Regions from separate parts of the Gordonia rubripertincta genome, predicted to be linked through region 1. Evidence: riboswitches for the same ligand, from Rfam matches in the RefSeq annotation. Region 1 holds a riboswitch; the other holds the start of a gene.
The links. Region 1 has a riboswitch for cyclic di-AMP ahead of RVF83_RS11315 (transglycosylase family protein). Riboswitches for the same ligand answer to the same signal wherever they lie in the genome.
Positions count from the first base shown of each region.

Region 2: another riboswitch for cyclic di-AMP. It lies ahead of RVF83_RS21495 (C40 family peptidase); the one in region 1 lies ahead of RVF83_RS11315 (transglycosylase family protein).

Region 1 covers NZ_CP136136.1:2,488,695-2,498,135, forward strand. The annotation lists gene RVF83_RS11280 (protein kinase domain-containing protein) at 1-1,853, opposite strand, end outside; gene RVF83_RS11285 (hypothetical protein) at 1,942-2,172, shown strand; gene moaC (cyclic pyranopterin monophosphate synthase MoaC) at 2,178-2,714, shown strand; gene RVF83_RS11295 (MogA/MoaB family molybdenum cofactor biosynthesis protein) at 2,707-3,210, shown strand; gene RVF83_RS11300 (molybdenum cofactor biosynthesis protein MoaE) at 3,249-3,680, shown strand; gene RVF83_RS11305 (SDR family NAD(P)-dependent oxidoreductase) at 3,677-4,471, opposite strand; gene RVF83_RS11310 (helix-turn-helix domain-containing protein) at 4,558-5,409, shown strand; gene RVF83_RS11315 (transglycosylase family protein) at 5,521-6,156, opposite strand; cyclic di-AMP (ydaO/yuaA leader) riboswitch at 6,163-6,362, opposite strand; gene RVF83_RS11320 (MoaD/ThiS family protein) at 6,617-6,865, opposite strand; gene moaA (GTP 3',8-cyclase MoaA) at 6,877-7,965, opposite strand; gene RVF83_RS11330 (flavin reductase family protein) at 7,979-8,524, opposite strand; gene RVF83_RS11335 (hypothetical protein) at 8,531-8,740, opposite strand; gene RVF83_RS11340 (cold-shock protein) at 8,982-9,395, shown strand; gene RVF83_RS11345 (DUF2771 family protein) at 9,435-9,441, opposite strand, start outside.
Region 2 covers NZ_CP136136.1:4,727,385-4,736,825, reverse strand. The annotation lists gene RVF83_RS21535 (ubiquinol-cytochrome c reductase iron-sulfur subunit) at 1-102, opposite strand, end outside; gene RVF83_RS21530 (c-type cytochrome) at 99-950, opposite strand; gene RVF83_RS21525 (cytochrome c oxidase subunit 3) at 1,065-1,676, opposite strand; gene RVF83_RS21520 (hypothetical protein) at 1,846-2,343, shown strand; gene trpD (anthranilate phosphoribosyltransferase) at 2,355-3,431, shown strand; gene RVF83_RS21510 (Lrp/AsnC family transcriptional regulator) at 3,428-3,706, opposite strand; gene RVF83_RS21505 (DEDD exonuclease domain-containing protein) at 3,703-5,568, opposite strand; gene RVF83_RS21500 (hypothetical protein) at 5,901-6,131, shown strand; cyclic di-AMP (ydaO/yuaA leader) riboswitch at 6,239-6,469, shown strand; gene RVF83_RS21495 (C40 family peptidase) at 6,487-7,170, shown strand; gene RVF83_RS21490 (C40 family peptidase) at 7,307-8,386, shown strand; gene RVF83_RS21485 (hypothetical protein) at 8,396-9,441, shown strand, end outside.

The DNA.
Region 1 (9,441 bases):
CCGTCGCCGAGTTGCCCGAAAGCGTTGTTGCCCCAGCAATATGCGCTGCCGCCGGCGATGGCGCAGGCCGCCTGATCGCCCGCCGACACCGAGGTCGCGGCGTCGAGATCGGCCACGCGGGTGGGATCGGACCGGTTGTCGGTGGTGCCGTCGCCGATCTGCCCGTTGTCGTTGAGCCCCCAGCAGTACGCGTCGCCGCCGGCCACCGCGCACGCGAAGTTGACACCGACGCTGATCGAGGTCACGTCCTCGAGCCCGGCGACGCGCACCGGACGGTACTGGTTGGCCGTCGATCCATCACCGACCTGATCGAAATCGTTGGAGCCCCAACAGTAAGCGGCTCCGGCGGCGATGGCGCAGGTCGCCCAGTTGGCGGTCGAGATCGCGGTGACGTCGGCGAGGTCGGCCACCCGGGTCGGCTTCCACCGACTGGTCGTCGTGCCGTCGCCGATCTGTCCGTAGTCGTTGTTGCCCCAGCAGTAGGCGACGCCGGCGGCGATGGCGCAGGTGTTGGGGCCGCCGGTGGTGATCGAGGTGACGCCGGTGAGATCGGCGACGCGAGTGGGGGTCCAGCGGTTCGTCGTGGTGCCGTCGCCGAGCTGTCCGGCCTGGTTGTCACCCCAGCACCAGCCGGCGCCGTCGCGGATCGAACAGGTGGTACCGAGGCCGGCGCTGAGTTGAACCTCTTCGGCCGCGGCTGTCTGGGGGGCCGAACCGCCGGCGCCGCCGTGGTCGTCGCCGCGCGTGAGCAGAACGACGGTCGAGCCCACCGCCAGCAGCGCGATCACCCCGATCACACCCGCGATGAGCAGCCGGCGGCGCCGTCGGCCCGGCGGTGCTGCCCGGGTGGGTGCGGAGTGGGCGGGCAGCGGGGGAGTGAAGCCCGGCGCGGAGAGATGCTGGGTTTCCGGCGGCGGCCCCGGCGAAAACCGAGGTGTCTGCGGTCCGTTGTACGGGCGCTGCGGAGGCGGGGGCAGGGTCTTCGGACCGGCCGGCGGCGGGACGATCTGCGTCGCCGCGGTGTCGGTGCCGGCCGCGGCGAGCGCCCGTCGCAGATCGAGGGCGAAGTCGGTGCAGGTGGGATAGCGGTCCAGCGGGCCGCGGGCCAGGGCGCGGTCGAAGACGGGGTCGAGCGCGGCGAGGTCGGGACGGTACCGGCTGATCCGCTCCGGCGGTGAGGTCAGCTTCGCGACGATGTGCCGGGTCTGGGTGTCCGCCTCGAACGGTGTCGCGCCGGACAGCAGCTCGTAGGCGGTGCAGGCGAGGGCGTACTGATCCGACGCCGGGCCGGCCGGTTTGCCGTCGAGGATCTCCGGAGCGGCGTAGACCAGCGTGCCCACGAACGACGACGGTGCGGTCAGCGTGGTCGCGGTGGCGAGTTTCGCGATCCCGAAGTCGAGCACGACCACCCGGTCGAGCGCGTCGTCCATCGCCCGTCGGGTGACGAGGATGTTGCCCGGCTTGATGTCGCGGTGGACGACCCCGTGGGCGTGGGCGTAGTCGAGGGCGTCGGCAACGCGGTCGACGACCGTGAGGATCTCGTCCGGCCGGAACGAGCTGCTCCGGAGGTCCCGTCCGTCGAGGTAGGCCATGGTGAACCACGGGTCGTCGTCGGTGACACCGTAGTGGTAGATCGTGACGATGTTCGGGTGGTCGAGAGATGCCGCGGTCTGGGCCTCCCGGCTGAACCGTCGGACGAATTCCTCGTCCACGGTCTCGGCGATCGAGATGACCTTGAGGGCCTCGCGGCGTCGGAGTTGCGGGTTCTCCACCAGGTAGACGGTGCCCATGCCGCCGGTGCCCAGGCGACTGATCACGCGGTAACCGGCGACCTGGTCGGGCTGGTGGGCCATCATCGCCTCCTGGTGGCGTGACCTGTGATGCGACGACGATAGCGCCGGGACGGTCGCCATGCCCGGACACCGCACTTCTTTCATCCGAATGGCGTGGCACAATGCTCCCGTGGCAAACAACAGTGGTGACAAAGCCGGCAAGAAGCACTACGTCGACAATGGCTGGCCGAAGGACGCGGACGGCAGCCATCCCGACCACGCGGTCTCCGAACTCGCGACTCACATCTCGGGCGCATTGTCTCCGTTCGGTGACACCGAGTTCCCGCTCCCGACCGACGACCTGCCCTTCGTGCAGTCGAAGACGGTCGTCAACCGCTGACGTCGATGCCGACCACCGGAACTCCCAGCGGCGGGTCGGACTCTCCTGATCACGGTGCCGGCCGGCTGTCGCACATCGACGGTGCCGGCACGGCACGCATGGTCGATGTCGGGCACAAGGCGCCGACGAAGCGCCGCGCGACCGCCGGTGGCACCTTTCACACCACGGCCGAGGTGATCGGCCTCCTCAGTGAGTCGAAGCTGCCCAAGGGCGATGTGCTGGCGACGGCCCGCATCGCCGGGATCATGGCGGCCAAGCGCACCGACGAGTTGATCCCGCTGTGCCATCAGCTGGCGTTGTCGTCGGTCGAGGTCGACTTCACCATCGGCACCGACTCCATCGATGTGACCGCGACCGTAGCCACCTCCGGCCAGACGGGCGTCGAGATGGAGGCCCTGACCGCGGTCGCCGTCACCGGGCTGACCCTGCACGACATGGTCAAGGCCGTGGACAAGCGCGCCCGCATGGACGGCATCCGTCTGCTCGAGAAGACCGGCGGCAAATCCGGCGACTGGCTGCGGGACGACCCGTCCGATGGCTGAGACCACCCCGCCCGACCCCGCACGGCGACGCGTCGCGCAGATCGTCGTCGCGTCGACGCGGGCGAGCACCGGGGTCTACCCCGATCGCACCGGCCCGATCATCGAGGACTGGCTCGTGGAGCAGGGTTTCCAGGTCGCCGAACGCGATGTGGTGGCCGACGGTCCACCGGTGGGCGCCGCGATCCGCGCCGCGGTCTACGCCGGCGTCGACCTCGTGCTCACCACCGGCGGAACAGGTCTGTCACCCACCGACCGCACCCCCGAGGAGACACGGCCGCTGCTCGACGTCGAGATCCCCGGCCTCGCCGACGCCATCCGCGCAGCGGGATTGCCGAAGGTGCCGACGGCCGTGCTCTCCCGCGGCCTCGCCGGCATCGCCGGGACCACACTGGTGGTGAACCTGCCCGGCTCGACCGGCGGTGTGCGGGACGGCCTGACCGTGCTCACCGGCGTCGTGCACCATGCTCTCGACCAGATCCGCGGCGGGGATCACTGATCGTCCCCCGATCGCCGCGACAGGACAGGACTCTCGAAATGGCAGTGGTTGTACTCACCGCGGTGTCGGACACCCCGATCGGGCTCGCCGATCACGAGGCGATGGTCGCCGACGCCTCGGACGGCAAGGCCGGCGCGATCGTCGGCTTCGTCGGGGCGGTCCGCGATCACGACGGCGGCCGGACCGTCGCCGAACTGGACTATTCCGCCCATCCGACGGCGCCGAAGGTGCTCGCCGAGGTCGTCGAAGAGGTGTCGGCGGTCGAGGGTGTCCGCGCGGTCGCCGTCTCGCACCGCGTCGGCGAACTCGAGATCGGCGACGTCGCCTTCGTGGTGGCCGTGGCCGCCGACCATCGCCGCGCCGCGTTCGAGACGTGCGCACGGCTCGTCGACGAGGTCAAGGCACGTATCCCGGTGTGGAAGCACCAGTACTACGACGACGGCACCGAGGAGTGGATCAACTCGGCCTAGGCCCCGGCGCCACCGTCGACGGGCACGATCGCGCCGGTGACGAACGAGGCGCGGTCGCTGAGCAGGAACGCGGCGACCTCGGCGATCTCCCGCGGTTCGGCCATCCGGCCGAGCGGTGTGGAGTCGCTGATCCATCGGGAGACGCCCGGGCTGGCCGCCTCCCACTCATCGATCATCTCGGTGGCGGTGCCACCGGGTGTGAGCCCGTTGACGCGGATGCCGTCGCGGGCCCAGCTGACGGCCGCGGTCTCGGTGATGCTGTTCAGCGCGCGCTTCATCGCGCCGTAGGCGGGAAGGTCGGGGTTGGCGCGTCGTGACCCGATGCTCGAGGTGTTCACGATCGCGCCGCCGCCACTGCGCCGCATCAGCGCCGCTTCGGCGTTCATCGCGATCCAGTGCGCGCGGAAGTTCACCGCGAACTGCCGGTCGATGTCGGTTGCCGTGGTGTCCTGCAGCGGACCGGGTACCTCCTGGACGACGGCACCGTTGTTGAACGCGCCGTCGAGGCGGCCGTACAGCTCCTCGACGCGGGCGATCGCGGCGTGGACACTCGCGTCGTCGGCCAGGTCGAGGGCCACCGCGTCGGCGGTGCCGCCGGTCGACCGGATGTCGTCGACGATCTGCTCGAGGGCATCGAGGCCGCGCGCACCGAGGACGACCGAGGCGCCCTCGTGGGCGAACAGATGAGCTGCGGCGGCGCCGATTCCGCGGCTGGCGCCACTGATGAAGACGACCTTGCCGCGGAGCAGGCCGATGGACGGGGTGGACCGGATGTCGGTGTTCTGTGTCATGCCGTTCAGCGTGGCCGCGACAGACGACCTCATTCAGGCACAGGCTGTACTACTCTCCGCCGGCCGACCGGACGCACACTCGAGGTATGGACAAACACGGGCTCGCCTCCTTTCTGCGGAGTCGACGCGAGCGTTTGCAGCCCGAGGACGTCGGTCTGCCGGCCGGTACCCGGCGTCGGACTCCCGGGCTGAGGCGGGAAGAGGTCGCCGTGCTCGCACACATCTCGACCGAGTACTACATCCGCCTCGAGCAGGGTCGCGCACCCCGGCCGTCGGCGGAGGTGCTCGTCGGCATCGCCGGTGCGCTGCTGCTCACCGATGAGGAGTCCGATCACCTGCACATGCTCGCCGGGACAGCCCCACTCCGCACCGCCCTTCATCGGCGGGACGTGCGTCCGAGCATCGTCGCCCTACTGGGCCGCATGCCGCAGACTGCAGGGTTCGTGATGTCGGCGATCTTCGAGGTTCTCGCGTGGAACGATCTGGCGGCCGCGCTTCTGGAGGACTTCGGCGAACTCGGCCCGGCCGAACGCAATCTCGCGCGTCGGGCGTTCCTCACCGACGACGCCGCGCCGCTGTACGGGATCTCCGACGGCGCGGAGTTCCGTCACCACGTCGTCGCCAGGTTGCGGCTCGCGGCGACCCGCTATCCCTCCGACCCGACGGTCGCCGGTCTCATCGAGGATCTCCGGGAAGGCAGCGCACAGTTCGCCCGGCTGTGGGATCAGCACGACGTCGCAGCTGCACCGACGCTCCGGAAGAGTCTGCAGCATCCCGTCGTCGGAAAGATCACGGTCGACTGCGATTCGCTGGAGCTCGCCGAGCGGGATCAGCATCTGGTTCTCTACAGTGCACCGGCGGGTTCGGCGGACGCCGAGGCGCTCGCCCTACTGCAGGTTCTCGGTTCCGACGCTGCGGGGCTGTCGGAAACCAGCTGAGAATTGGAAAAGGGCCCCGCACGGATCAGTCATCGTGCGGGGCCCTTCGTCTGGGTCCCTCTGTGCGCTGCGGATTGTGTCCGAGCTGCTACAGGTAAGGGTTGCTACTCGTCAGGGGTTGGGCAGCAGGTGCTTGTTGTCGTTGAACATCTTGATCTGATCGGGGCTCAGCGAGACACCGCTGTTCTTGGCCGCGTTCCAGAGGTTCTTGACCTCGGGGCTCACACCGGCGTCGGTGAGAACCGAGGTGACCTGCTTGGCGACGTCGTCGGTGGTCTTGGCCTCAGGGGCCTTGACGAGGCTGAAGCTGCCGTTGCCGTCCTGGAGCTTCTTGACGATCGGGGCCGGGACATCGCTCGGCGCGGTGCGCGGGGTGTGGCCCGACAGGCCGACGCCACAGGTGGGCCATGCGCCCTTGCCCTGCGAGGCGAGCACGCGCTCGGCGACGACGATCTGCTCCTCGCGGGTGGCCTGCTCGGCGGTCGGGGCGAACTCGCCGCCGCCGTGGCCGCTCCAGGTGCTCGGCGAGAACTGCAGGCCGCCGTGGTAGCCGTTGCCGGTGTTGATGGCCCAGTTACCGCCGGACTCGCACTGGGCGACCTGGTTCCACTCGGCGTCGGTCGCGGCATTCGCGGTACCGGTGCCCAGGAGTGCGGCTCCGCCACCGAGGACGGCGCCGGTGAGGGCGACCTTGGTGATGGTCTTGGTGGTCGAGTTGGTCGTCTGCTTGCGGTGACGTCCGGACATAGATCGATTTCCTCTCTCCACGCGCCTACGAAGTCAGCTGTCGGGTTCGAGCGAGAGGCTGCTCGGCCCCAGTGCGTCACCATGATTTGTTAACCACGGTTCTGCGCCTGGGACTTAACCCCGAGGACACCGTGTGTGGTGCCCGGTCTCAGGGGATGAGGTTGGGTCCCCCGTCCTCGCTCCTAGATTTCGTGCGGTCGTTCCCACCGGCGGAGCGAGGCTCGGCGCGGCCGGCGGGACGTATGTTCTGTTTCCTTACCGTGACCTTCGAGAAGGTCGCTTCGTACAGTACGTCCTTCGATCGACCGATTCACCTGCTTGTCCGCAACTCATTTTTTCTCCAGAACCTGGTCTGCCGACCAACTTTCGGCGTCCTCGCAGTTCATCGCGCCGGATGCGGTCCCGTGGCCATCTCGTTACCGCTCCGTTATGTGAGAAAGGTCACAGGGCGGCTGTGGTGTCAACCACCGGCGAACGGGGGGAGGACGTCGAGTGTCGAGCAGATGCCGAGCGGTAGTGAACGGTCAGTGAAGGCCGTTTCGTCGCGGAGATAGGAACACCGCTCGAGGACCGTCGCCAATTCGGGGTTGCCGGCGGACAGCGTCGACTCGAGGTCCCCGAGGGTGGCCGCGGGCTCGATGTCGACGACGCGCGACTCGGTGCCGGCGGCGGCGCGAGCAGCGGCGAAGAAGCGGACGGTGAGGTTCATCGGGGCCGAGCCTATCCGCCGATGGCGGACATGGGCCGCGTCGGCTGCACGAAGCCGGCCGCGTTCACCTCGTGTCCGGGAGCCTTCTGCCACATGTCGGTGCGCCACAGCGCCGCGATGGCGGCGTCGACCTCGTCGTCGGGCAGCGTGCGCAGCACCGCGCGCAGATCGGTCTCCGACGACGCGAACAGGCAGTTGCGCAGCGACCCGTCGGCGGTGAGCCGGGTGCGGTCGCAGTCGCCGCAGAACGGGCGGGTGACCGAGGCGATCACCCCGACCTTGGCCGGGCCCCGCGACGTCCGATGGCCGTCGACGATCCAGGTGGCGGCCGGGGCGCTGCCGCGCGGTGCCGGATCGGGCAGCAGATCGAACCGTGTGCGAAGCGTCGCGAGGATCTCGTCGGCGGTCACCATCCGGGCCCGTTGCCAGGCGTGGTCGGCGTCGAGGGGCATCTGTTCGATGATGCGGAGTTCGTAGCCCTGTTCCAGGCAGTAGGCGAGCAGATCGGGGATGGTGTCGAGGTCGGCGCGGTCGGGGAGCACGGCGTTGACCTTGACGGGGTCGAGACCCGCGCGTTTGGCGGCGGCGAGACCGGCCAACACGTCGTCGAGCCGGTCGCGCCGGGTGATCTCGGCGAACCGTTCCCGGTCGACGGTGTCGAGGGAGATGTTGATGCGGCTGAGCCCGGCGGCGACGAGACCGTCGATCCGCCGCGTCAGACCGAGACCGTTGGTGGTCATCGCGATCTCGGGCCGCTGGGGCAGGGCGGAGACGGCGCCGATGACCTGCTCGAGATCGCGCCGCAGCAGGGGCTCACCGCCGGTGAAGCGGATGCGTTCGATCCCCAGGTCCCGGACCGCGACCGTCAGCACGCGGATGAGCTCGCCGGCGCTGAGTACCGCGTCGTTGGGCATCCAGTCGAGTCCCTCGGCCGGCATGCAGTAGGTACAGCGCAGATTGCATCGGTCGGTCACCGAGACCCGCAGGTCCTTCGCGACCCGCCCGAACGTGTCGCGCAGGGGTCCCTGCGTGGGCACGTCCGATGGTGCCGCGGCCGTCATCGACCGTGGCGTGGGGATTCCGAGGCCGACCGTGCTCATGCTGTCCTACAGATCACGTGGCGTTCGGGTCTTTGCGGGCCTCGAGAGCACGGAAGGTGCTGGCGTGGAACACCAGCGGCTCGACGTCGGGGTCGGCGCGCAGGGTGTTGATCTTCAGCAGCACGACGGTGTGGTCGCCGGCCTGGATCTCGTTGTGGATGGTGCACGACAGGTGGGCGGCGGCGTCGGGGACGAAGACCGCACCGGCATCGGTACGCAGCGGCGTGATGCCGTCGAACCGGCGCTCCGACGGACCGGCGAGCTGCTGGCAGACATCGGTCTGGTCGCCGGCGAAGACGCTGACGCCGATGGCCGGTGCGGTACGGATCTGCGGCCACGTCGTCGATGTGTTCTGGACGCACACGGACACCAGCGGAGGGTCGAGGGAGACGGTGGTGAAGGAACTCGCCGCCATTCCGATCAGCGTGGTCGAATCTCCCTCACCCTGCAGGCAGCACACCGCGACGACGCCGGTGGGGAAGCAGCTGAACGCCGCCCGGAGGGCCTTGGCGTCGGAGACGGGGGCGAGTTCTGGGGTGGTGTCGATGGTCGCGGTCACGGGTCCTCACCTGGCTCGGCGTCCGGCACGGAGTGCGTACACCAGGCCGAGGAGAAAACCCAGGGGTGCGCACATGGTCAACAGGTAGACGAAGGTCGGAGCGGTGTCGCCGTCGGTGACCAGCGGGGTCACGAACAGGGCCACGAGGGCGATCAGTCCGATCGCGAAGATCACCATGGCCGCATGCAGCAACCGCGGAGACGTCGTCTTCTGCATGTCATCCACGGTAATGCACTCTCCGGGCGGGTGACGCCGCACGAGGGTCTGACGGGTTGCGCCGAGGTAATGGTGTGACCGCGGGGTGGGGTGTTGGCTACCATGGGGCGCAGCAGGCGCCTTGCATCCGTCTGGGCCCATACGGACTTTCCGCCGTGGGTCGTGTGATGGGTGACGGCGTCTTTTGTTGTGACAGGCAGATCCGCAAGAGATCTACGACGTACAGATGAGGGTGAGCACAGTGCCGACCGGCAAGGTGAAGTGGTACGACGCGGACAAGGGCTTCGGCTTCCTCGCTCAGGAGAGCGGTGAGGACGTCTACGTCCGTTCGTCCGCCCTGCCCGAAGGGGTGGAGGCCCTCAAGCCGGGGCAGCGCGTGGAGTTCGGCATGGCGGCCGGTCGCCGCGGGCCGCAGGCACTGAGCGTGAAGGTTCTCGATCCCGCGCCGAGCGTGTCGAAGAACGTGCGCGAGGCCGCCCGCAAGGACACCAAGCGGCACACCCCCGACGAACTGCACGGCATGGTCGCCGACCTGATCACCCTGCTCGAGGGCAAGGTGCAGCCGGATCTGCGCAAGGGGCGTTACCCCGACCGCAAGACCGCCCAGCGGATCTCCGAGGTCGTGCGCGCGGTCGCCCGCGAACTCGAGAGCTGAGCTCCGCCTCGTCGCGCGGGGCCCGACGTCGCCGAGGCGTCAGCCG
Region 2 (9,441 bases), 2.2 Mb from region 1:
GATCTCGACACCGTCGAGATTGGTACCGAGTTTGACGAGTTCCTCGGTGCTCATCTGATCGAGTTCGTCCCTCGACGGGACGTCCTTGTCACTGCCGCTCATGCTCGAGATCCCATCCACATGGCGCCTGCGACGATGGCGACGACGCCGACAAACCACATCACCATGCCCTCACTGACCGGCCCGAAGCCGCCCAGTCCGAGTCCGCCGCTGGGCTGGGCCTCGGTCACGTACTTGACGTAGGCGATGATGTCTTTCTTTTCATCCGGATCCAGCTGCCGGTTCGAGAACTTGGGCATGTTCTGCGGGCCGGTCAGCATCGCGGTGTAGATCTGTGCCTCGTCGACGCCGTCGAGGACGGGTGCGTACTTACCCGAGGACAGGGCGCCGCCACGACCGGTGAAGTTGTGGCACGACGCGCAGTTGAGGCGGAACAGCTCACTGCCTCGACCGATGCTGTCGCCGCGGAGCGAACTCGAGGCGACGTCGCCGTTGGCGTCGCGCGGGACCTGCGGTCCGCCGCCCTCGGCCTGGATGAAGGCGCCGAGCTGATCGATCTGCTCGGTGGTGAACTTGGCCGGCTTGCGCTGCGCCTGTGCCTCACCACGGGCGGCCGGCATACGGCCGGTCGACACCTGGAAGTACACGGCGGCATCGCCGACGCCGAGCAGTGCGGGACCACGGTCGGGCACACCCTGCAGGTTCGCGCCGTGACAGGTGATGCACGAGGTCTCGTAGAGCTTGCGACCGTCGTTGATCATCGCGGCGTTGCTCTCGTCCGCCACCGCGACCTGGGGGTCCGGGGTCAGAACCGAGGCGAGCACACCGGCCATGACCAGACCGGCCAGGAGCACGATGGTGCCGCTTGCGCGTCGACGGAGCTTGCGTCGGGCCTTGGCGCGGCGGGCGTCGGTGCCGCTATCCGACGGTCGCGGTGGAGATGAACTCATCTGTGACTCTCTACTAAGCGGGACGGACTGTTTGTTAGAGCGATTCGCGCTGTGTGTTCGACAGGCGGGGTGCGCTCTGCGGGGCTGGCCGCGGAGTGCGCGGGGTCGCCGGCGTCATCGGATGAAGTAGATCGTGACGAACAGTCCGATCCAGACGATGTCGACGAAATGCCAGTAGTAGGAGACAACGATTGCGGCGGTTGCCTGCGCCGGGGTGAACTTCGAGAGCTTCGTGCGGATGAGGAGGTAGACGAATGCCACCAGACCGCCGATGACGTGCAGGCCGTGGAAGCCGGTCGTCATGTAGAAGACGGAACCGTATGCACTCGACGACAGCGTCGTGCCCGTGTGCACCAGGTGGTAGTACTCGTACGCCTGGCCGCATACGAAGAACGTGCCCATGGCCAGCGTGATGACGTACCAGCGGCGGAGGCCGAAGACGTCACCCCGCTCGGCGGCGAACACGCCCATCTGGCAGGTCACCGAGGACAGAATCAGCACCGTCGTCACCGGTATGGCGAGGGCGAGATTCAGCTCGGTTGGCTCCATGGGCCAGCCGACAGCGGAGTTGGCCCGGGCGACGAAGTACATCGCGAAGAGGCCAGCGAAGAACATGAGCTCACTGGACAGCCAGACGATCGTGCCGACGCTGACCATGTTGGGACGGTTCAGCGAATGGACGCGCGAGGTGATGGCTGTTCCTGAGGTACCTACGGCGCTTGTCACAAGTGAAGTATGACGGTTCGTAGTAAGCGGTGGCCACCCGGGTCGGATATTGGTGGCAGGTTTTTGTCCCGCTGCAGGTCGGGGGCCTCGTGATGTCGACTTCGGCGTGTCCGCAGACGCTGTTCGACGGGTGTGTTCACGTCCTTCTCGCGATGACTACGGTGAGTTCATGTCGACTTCGGATTCCTCCGGTCCACGCGACCTCAACGGGCGGGTCGTCGCCCGGGGTCGACTGGCGCGTCTGCGATCCCGGCTGCGGGGCGGTGGCGGCGCCGGTCCGCTGGGCCTCACCGACGAGGTGGTGGTCGTCGCCGGCTCGGATGACGACGCGATCGCCTCGTCGACGGCCCTGGAAGCATCGTCGTGGCGGGCAGGAGAAGAGGTCGTCCTGCGTCACGATCTGGAGGTACCCGCGGATCGGCTCGCCGACGCCGCCGCGGTGGCCGCCCTCGACGGCTACGAGGTGGTCGACGACGAGCGCTGGGGGTCGCTGCCGCATGCCGTCGACGACCGGTTCGAGGTGCTCGTCCTGGCGCGTGTCCAGTTGCTCGACGCCATGCATCTGTCGCAGGAACGGTCACGGATGGCGAGTCTGGGCTCGCGCCACGACGGAATCGCACGCCGGTGGTCTGTACTGCAACGTCCGTCGGACGGGGCGGGGCACTAGGCTCTCTGCGTGTGAGTACCGCACAGTCTGCCTTCACCTGGCCGCAGATCCTCGGCAAGATCACCGATCGCATCGACCTCTCCGCCGAAGAGGCGGGCTGGGCGATGAACGAGATCATGACCGACAGCGCCAGCGGCGCCCAGATCGCCGCCTTCGGCGTCGGCGTGAAGATGAAGGGCGCGGCGCCCGGCGAGCTCGTCGGCCTGGCGCAGGCGATGCTCGATCACGCGACCCTCGTCGAGGTGAGCCGCCCGGCGGTCGATGTGGTCGGTACCGGCGGCGACCGGTCACACACCGTCAACATCTCCACGATGACCTCGATCGTGATCGCGGCAGCAGGTATCGCGGTCGTGAAGCACGGCAACCGGGCGGCGTCGTCGAAGAGTGGCGGTGCCGACGTGCTCGAGGCGCTCGGGGTGGACATCACCCTGTCGGCAGACGCGGTGGCGCAGTGTGTGGACGAGCTCGGTATCGGGTTCTGCTTCGCGCCGGTGTTCCACCCGGCCTTCCGGTTCACCGGCCCGCCGCGGAAGGAGATCGGCATCCCGACCGTGTTCAACGTGCTCGGACCGCTGACCAACCCGGCGCGCCCCAAAGCCGGCCTCATCGGCTGCGCCTTCGCCGATCTCGCCCCAGTTCTGGCCAGCGCGTTCGCCGATCGCGGCGGTTCGGCTCTGGTGGTGCGCGGCGACGACGGCCTCGACGAACTCACCACGACCACCACCTCGACGGTGTGGCAGGTCGTCGGCGGTCAGGTGTCCCAGATCCGCATCGACCCGGCCGATCTCGGCATCGCCCGCGTCCAGCTGTCCGCACTGCAGGGCGGCGACGCGGTCGCCAACGCCGCCATCGCTCGCGAATTGTTCTCGGGCACAACAGGTCCCGTGCGCGATGCGGTTTTGCTGAACTCCGCGGGCGCGATCGTGGCGTTCGAACAGCAGGGTCCGATGACGTCGGCCGAGCTGACCGAGGCACTCGGCGCAGCGAAGGATCGGGCCGCCGACGCCATCGACTCGGGTGCGGCGGCGACGCTGCTCGACCGCTGGGCGGCGCTGAGCACCCAGCTGGGATCGGCAGCTCGCGGCTAGTTCTCGCCGATGGAGAAGCCACCCTCGACGTCCGAGCTGGAGTAGCTGCGGAACGCGATGTGGGTGGCGGACTTGAGCACGCCGGGCAGTCGATTGATCTGCCCGGTCACCACCGACGCGATGTGCTCGTGGTCGCGGACGCGGATCTTCGCGATGAGGTCGACGTCACCCGCGCAGGAGTACACCTCTTCGACGCCGGCGATGTCGGCCACGGCCTGAGCGGTCTCCGGGATCTGGTGGATGTCGGCCTGGATGAGGACGATGGCAGTGATCATGGCGCAAGCCTAGTGGCCACCAGCTCACGGATCGGCGAGCGCGGCGCGGCTCGTGGCGTCCGGTGCATCACCGCGCGGGCGTCGGAGCGGGCATCCCGCGCGGATTGCGACCAGCCGCGCCGGCGTTCGGCGCATCCTGCCGGGAGCGCCACCGGGTCGGTGGTGGACACGATCCGGGCCCCGGGTTCGGTCATCCACCGGTAGATCAGCGCCACCTCCTCCGGCGGTGCCCCGCGCAACGGCCCGGGCTCGGGGATGACGGTCTCGGCCGCAGCGACGAGGGCGTCGACGACCGGCATGGGGGAGACGCCTCGCCGGGCGCGCCCGGCCGCCGCGAGCCGTCCGTGGCGGACGACGGCGAGATGCCAGCCGCGTTCGTCGTCGGGGCGGGCGATGACGATCTCGGCGATCGCACACAGCGCGGCCAGCCGCTGACACCGCGCGAGGGCGTCGATGGTCAACGCGAGCCGGTCGCGGTGGCGTGCCGCAGTCTCGAACATCTGGGCCTCCGAGAGGTCGGCGAGGCGTGCGGTGAGGTCGTCGAGGAGGTCGTCGGCCTCGCCGCGCATCAGCCGGCGGGCCGCGGTCACGCGCGGTAGGTAATCCGGGACGGTCTGCGGCTGTTCCGCGGCGGCGTGGCATCCGCCGGGCTGGCGGACACCGTCGGCCGTTGGGCACCAGTGGTAACCGGTGGCCCCGAGCCGCTTGGTGCACGTACGGAGTCCGGCGGCCGCGGCGATCACGTCGGCCACCGTCGCCGCGTTGTTGCGGTTGCCCACCGGACCGATGGACTCGTCCGTGGGCGTGCGGCTCACCTTGAGGCGGGGGAAACGCTCCTCGGTGAGAGTCACCCACCATCCCTTGTGGGGCTGCGTCGAACGCCGGTTGTAGGCCGGTGCGTGCGCGGCGAGCAGCCGGAGTTCGCGGACGGCCGCCTCGAGGGCGTGGGAACACTCGACGACGTCGACGCGCTCGGCCAGCAGGACCATCTCGGCGATACGGCGTCGGGGGTCGCTGCCGGAGAAGTAGGAACGGACGCGGCGTCGGAGGTCCACCGCGGTGCCGACATAGAGGACCTCGTTCGACGGCCCGCGAAAGAGGTAGACGCCCGGTCGCGCGGGTACGCGGTCGGCCATCTGCCGTTTGGCCCGCAAACGGGGGTCGGTGCGGGGCAGATAAGAGGTGAGTTCCCCGACCGTCGAGATTCCCTGGTTCCCGACCCGTTCGAGGAGACGGTGGAAGACCTCGACAGTGGCGCGGGCGTCGTCCAGGGCGCGGTGGGTGGGACGGACCGACACGTCGAAGAGGTCTGCGAGGGCGCTGAGCTTGACCGTGGGCGCCTCGTCGCGCGGCAGGATGCGCCGGGCCATCGTCACGGTGCAGAGGCTCAGGCTGAACGGCCAGTCCAGATGGAGCCGGAGGGCGTTCTGTCGCAGGAACCCCATGTCGAAGCGAGCGTTGTGCGCGACCAGGATCGAACCGCGGGCGAATTCGAGGAACGCCGGCAGTACGGACTCGATCCGGGGCGCATCGGTGACCATCGCCGTCGTGATCCCCGTGAGCGTGACGATCTGCGGCGGGATGGGCCGGCCCGGATCCACGAGGGTGGCGAACTCGCCGATCACCTCGCCGCCGCGGATCTTCACCGCGCCGATCTCGGTGATGCGGTCGTGCGCGGGATTCGAACCAGTCGTCTCGAGGTCGACGACGACGAGGGTGGTGTCGAACAGGGCCCGATCGCTGAACTCGCTCGACATGGCGTCGTCGCCGTTGGCCTGGTCCGCGGCTTCGAGGTCGGCGAAGGTCAGTTGTCCCGTGGTCACCTGTCCTGCGGCTGCACCGCCACCATCCCTGAGCGTCACGAGGCGAACATTAGTTCGATGCACCGACACGGGGGATGTGACACCCCGATCTATCGTTCCGTTTCGATCCGGGAGTGCGGCAGGGACGTTCGCCGACGTCGTCTGTTACTCGTGTGACGGATGTTTCGAACAGTGTGCGAACGAGTTTGTCGGTGGTGCCCCCTAGTCTCCACCTCGAAGTGAGAGATCGACGCCGACGGCGGCGAATCCACCCGCCGTGACCCGCACGATCCGGAGTTCAAACGCCTCCGACGGCCAGATGAGATGGAGATCACACGATGCACGTTGATTGCGCGACCTGCCCGGCCCGCCCCGTCGCCTGTGACGGGTGCATGATGACGGTACTTTTCGGTGGCCCGAACTGGGACGATGCACCTGCCGAAGGTGGAGCTTCGGTAACGGTGCAGGCCCTCGACGACGATGCGGAACTGGACCTCGCGATCGATGTTCTCCAGTCGGCTGCAATGATCACCAGTGCCGCTGCACGATCTGCAAGAACCGCGAAAACCGCACGTCAGATCCCCTTTCGGGTGGTCTCCTCGACAGAGCTCCGCGCAGGCTGAGAATCGGCGGCGAATTGCGTGTCCGTTGCCTAGTGGACACAGCGCCGACGATTTCGTAACCTTTCTGAGACCTTTGCGGAGCGTCCCGCTTCAACAGAAGTGGTCCGCACAAGTCGCCGCTCAATCGCCCTCGCGGGCGAACCGGGGAACCACATACTTCGGGCAGCGTGGCCTGGCCTGTCACAACCGACATGACCAGCCGGAACTGTCCCGATCGGGGTGAATCGCGTCAACGCGCAAACGTGTCCTCCTGGGATACGCCTGTGCCGAAAACGCGTAGGGCCACTCTTCCGGCCCGAACCCGACAGCTAACCCGGTCGGCGGTACAGGGAGAAACTGAAGGAGAACTCGCTTCGTGCCCAAACATCGTTTGGAACAGCCCAATCGTGGGAGCAAGGTTGCCAAGAAGGCGGTGATCGCTGGATCGATCACGCTCGGTTCGCTCGCCGCCGCGGCCGGACCTGCCCTTGCAGCCCCGGTCCACACCCCGCTCGGTACCTTCGAGATCCCGGCTCTGCCCGGTGAGCAGAAGGCCCCGGAAGCGGCCCCCGCACCCAAGCCCGTCGCGAAGAAGTCGCCGGCTGCCACGGTCGAGATCCCCAACGTCGGCCAGTTCACCATCCCGGGTATCGGCCAGAACCAGATCCCGCAGCAGTTCCGCCCGCACGGTGGCGCTCCCCTCGGGCAGCCGCAGTTGACCGCCGGCCAGAAGGCCGTCAAGGCTGCGGAGAGCAAGATCGGCTCGCCGTACTCTTACGGTTCGGCCGGCCCCAACGCCTTCGACTGCTCGGGTCTCGTCTACTGGTCCTACAAGCAGGCCGGCAAGACCATCCCCCGTGACAGCTACGGCCAGCTCGGTGGCGGTCGCGCGGTCTCCTACAGCGAGGCCAAGCCCGGCGACGTGATGATCTTTAACGGTGGCGGCCATGCCGGCATCTACGTCGGAAACGGACAGTTCGTCCACTCCTCGACCTACGGCACGCCCGTGAAGCGTGACGCCGTCAAGGAATGGCAGCTCACCGGAATCCGGCGGTACTGATTCCAACTGAACACGAGCATCAGGAGAGGGCGGGTCGCGAGCTTTGTGCGATCCGCCCGATCCAGTCCTGGGGGCCACCGGGGGAACTCAGGGTGGTCCGCGGGGAGGAACGAAGCGGTAGAGGAGTGACTGGACCGTGCTTTCCGGGGAGGGACTAGTGAACGCGACGCGTCGGCGCGCTCGATCGGGCCCGATGGTGCTCGCCTTGTGCCTGCTGGCGGCGATCGTGACGGCCGTCCCGCTGACGACCGGCGTCGCCGGGCAGGCCCAGGCCGCGCCCGCGCGATCGGCCGACCAGCTACTCGATCGCTACAAGCAGCTCGGTACCGAGGCCGAGAAGACCACCGAGGCGATGCACAACGCCAAGATCGAGTACGACAAGCAACGCTCGATCGTCACCCAGGCGAAGCGGGCCGCCGCCGACGCCCAGCGCAAACTCGACATCAGCCGTGAACAGCTGGCCTCCTACCAGGCCAGGGTCGACGCCATCGTCCGCGCCAGCTACCAGGGTGCCCGTGTCAGCGGGCTCTACGCGGTGATGGTCAGTGACTCGCCGCAGGCACTGCTCGATCAGATGTCCGGACTCGACATGATCTCGCGGCAGGCGGCATCCGACCTGACCGCCATCAAGAAGGTCCGCGCCCGCACCGCGGCCGCCAAGAAGGACGCCGACCAGACCGCGCTCGCCGCGTCAGAGGCCGTCTCGCGCGCCGAACGGGTCCGCGGAGACCTCCAGACCAAGCAGGCCGACCTGCAGATGCAGGCGATCCAGATCCGCGCGATCTACCAGTCGATGACCGGTAAGCAGCTGGCCGCCCTGCGCGGCCCGAAGTTCGACTTCGATCCGCGGATCGTCCCCAAGGGCACCGCCGCCGCGCTCGTCGCAGTCCAGGCCGCGCTCACGCGCATCGGCGATCCGTACGTCTGGGGCGCGACCGGTCCGAGCTCGTTCGACTGCTCGGGTCTGATGGTGTGGGCCTACAAGCAGGCCGGCAAGACCCTCCCGCGGTCGAGTGAGGCGCAGATGGCCGGCGGTCAGCCGGTGTCCCGCGAGGACCTCAAGCCCGGAGATCTGGTGATCTACTACCCGGACGCCCACCACGTCGGGATGTACGTCGGTGACGGATACGTCATCCACGCCTCGACCTTCGGTGTCCCGGTCAAGGTCGTCCCGCTCGACGAGGCCGGTCCGTTCAACTCCGGCCGACGGTTCTAGACTCCACTGGTGGTGTCACTCCGCGGGCGTTGGCGCCCGACGCTCGCGTCCGCGGTGGTCCTGTTCATCGGTGTGGCCGCCGGATGCGGCAGCCCGGAGCCGCCCACGACCGACGCGTCGATTTCCCGTGGCGCGTCCACGACGGCCTCGACCCCGGCCAACCCCTATGAACAGCAGCGCGCCGAGGGTGTGACGCGCCTGCTCGACGATCTCACCGGGACGATCACGTCCGGCAATCTGCAGAAGATCGGGTCGTTGCTCGACGATGCCGCGACCCCGGCCTTCGAGAGCCGCTGGGTCACCGCGGCCGAGAATTTCCGTTCCCGGCAGTTCGCCCGCGGCGACTCCGACGGCCGGTTGCAGTTCAAGAGTTTCCGCTACCAGCTGGCTCCCACGGAGGAGGCCGAGACGCTGGTGCCCGCCGACGTCCAGGGTCTCCTCGACGCGAACGGCAGCTCCGACGCCTGGGTGGCACCGGTGGAGCTGCGCTACGCCCTCGGCGGTGAACGCGCACCCGGTGTCGACGAACCCGAGATCGTGGTGACGACCCAGTTCGTGGTCGCCCGCTACGGTGACGAGTGGAAGCTCGTCGGCGACACCGCGGCACTCGGCGAGAAGCCGACCCCGACCCAGCTGTGGGAACTGCCCGGTCTGTCCGTCTCCGACGTCGCCACGGCCGGTGGGACGTCGGTGATCACCCGCTACCTCCGCACCAGCCCGGCGTCGGCGAACCTGCCCGAGCTGCTGCCCGACGCCGTCGACGCGGTGACCGCCTTCTGGGGGGACTCGTGGGACCGGCGCGCCGTGCTGGTGACCACCTCGGACCAGGAACAGTTCTCCGATCTCGTCACGCAGGATGGCGGCGTGATCGGTGCGGCGGCCGCGGCGACCGTCTACAGCCGGGTGGACTTCCCCCGGCGTACCGCCATCGGCCAGCGCGTGATCTTCACCCCGGCCGCCGACGACCTGGCCCCGCCGACACTCGACGTCGTTCTGCGTCACGAACTCACCCACGTCGCAGCCCGTGCGCAAACTGCTCTCGACGCCCCGCTCTG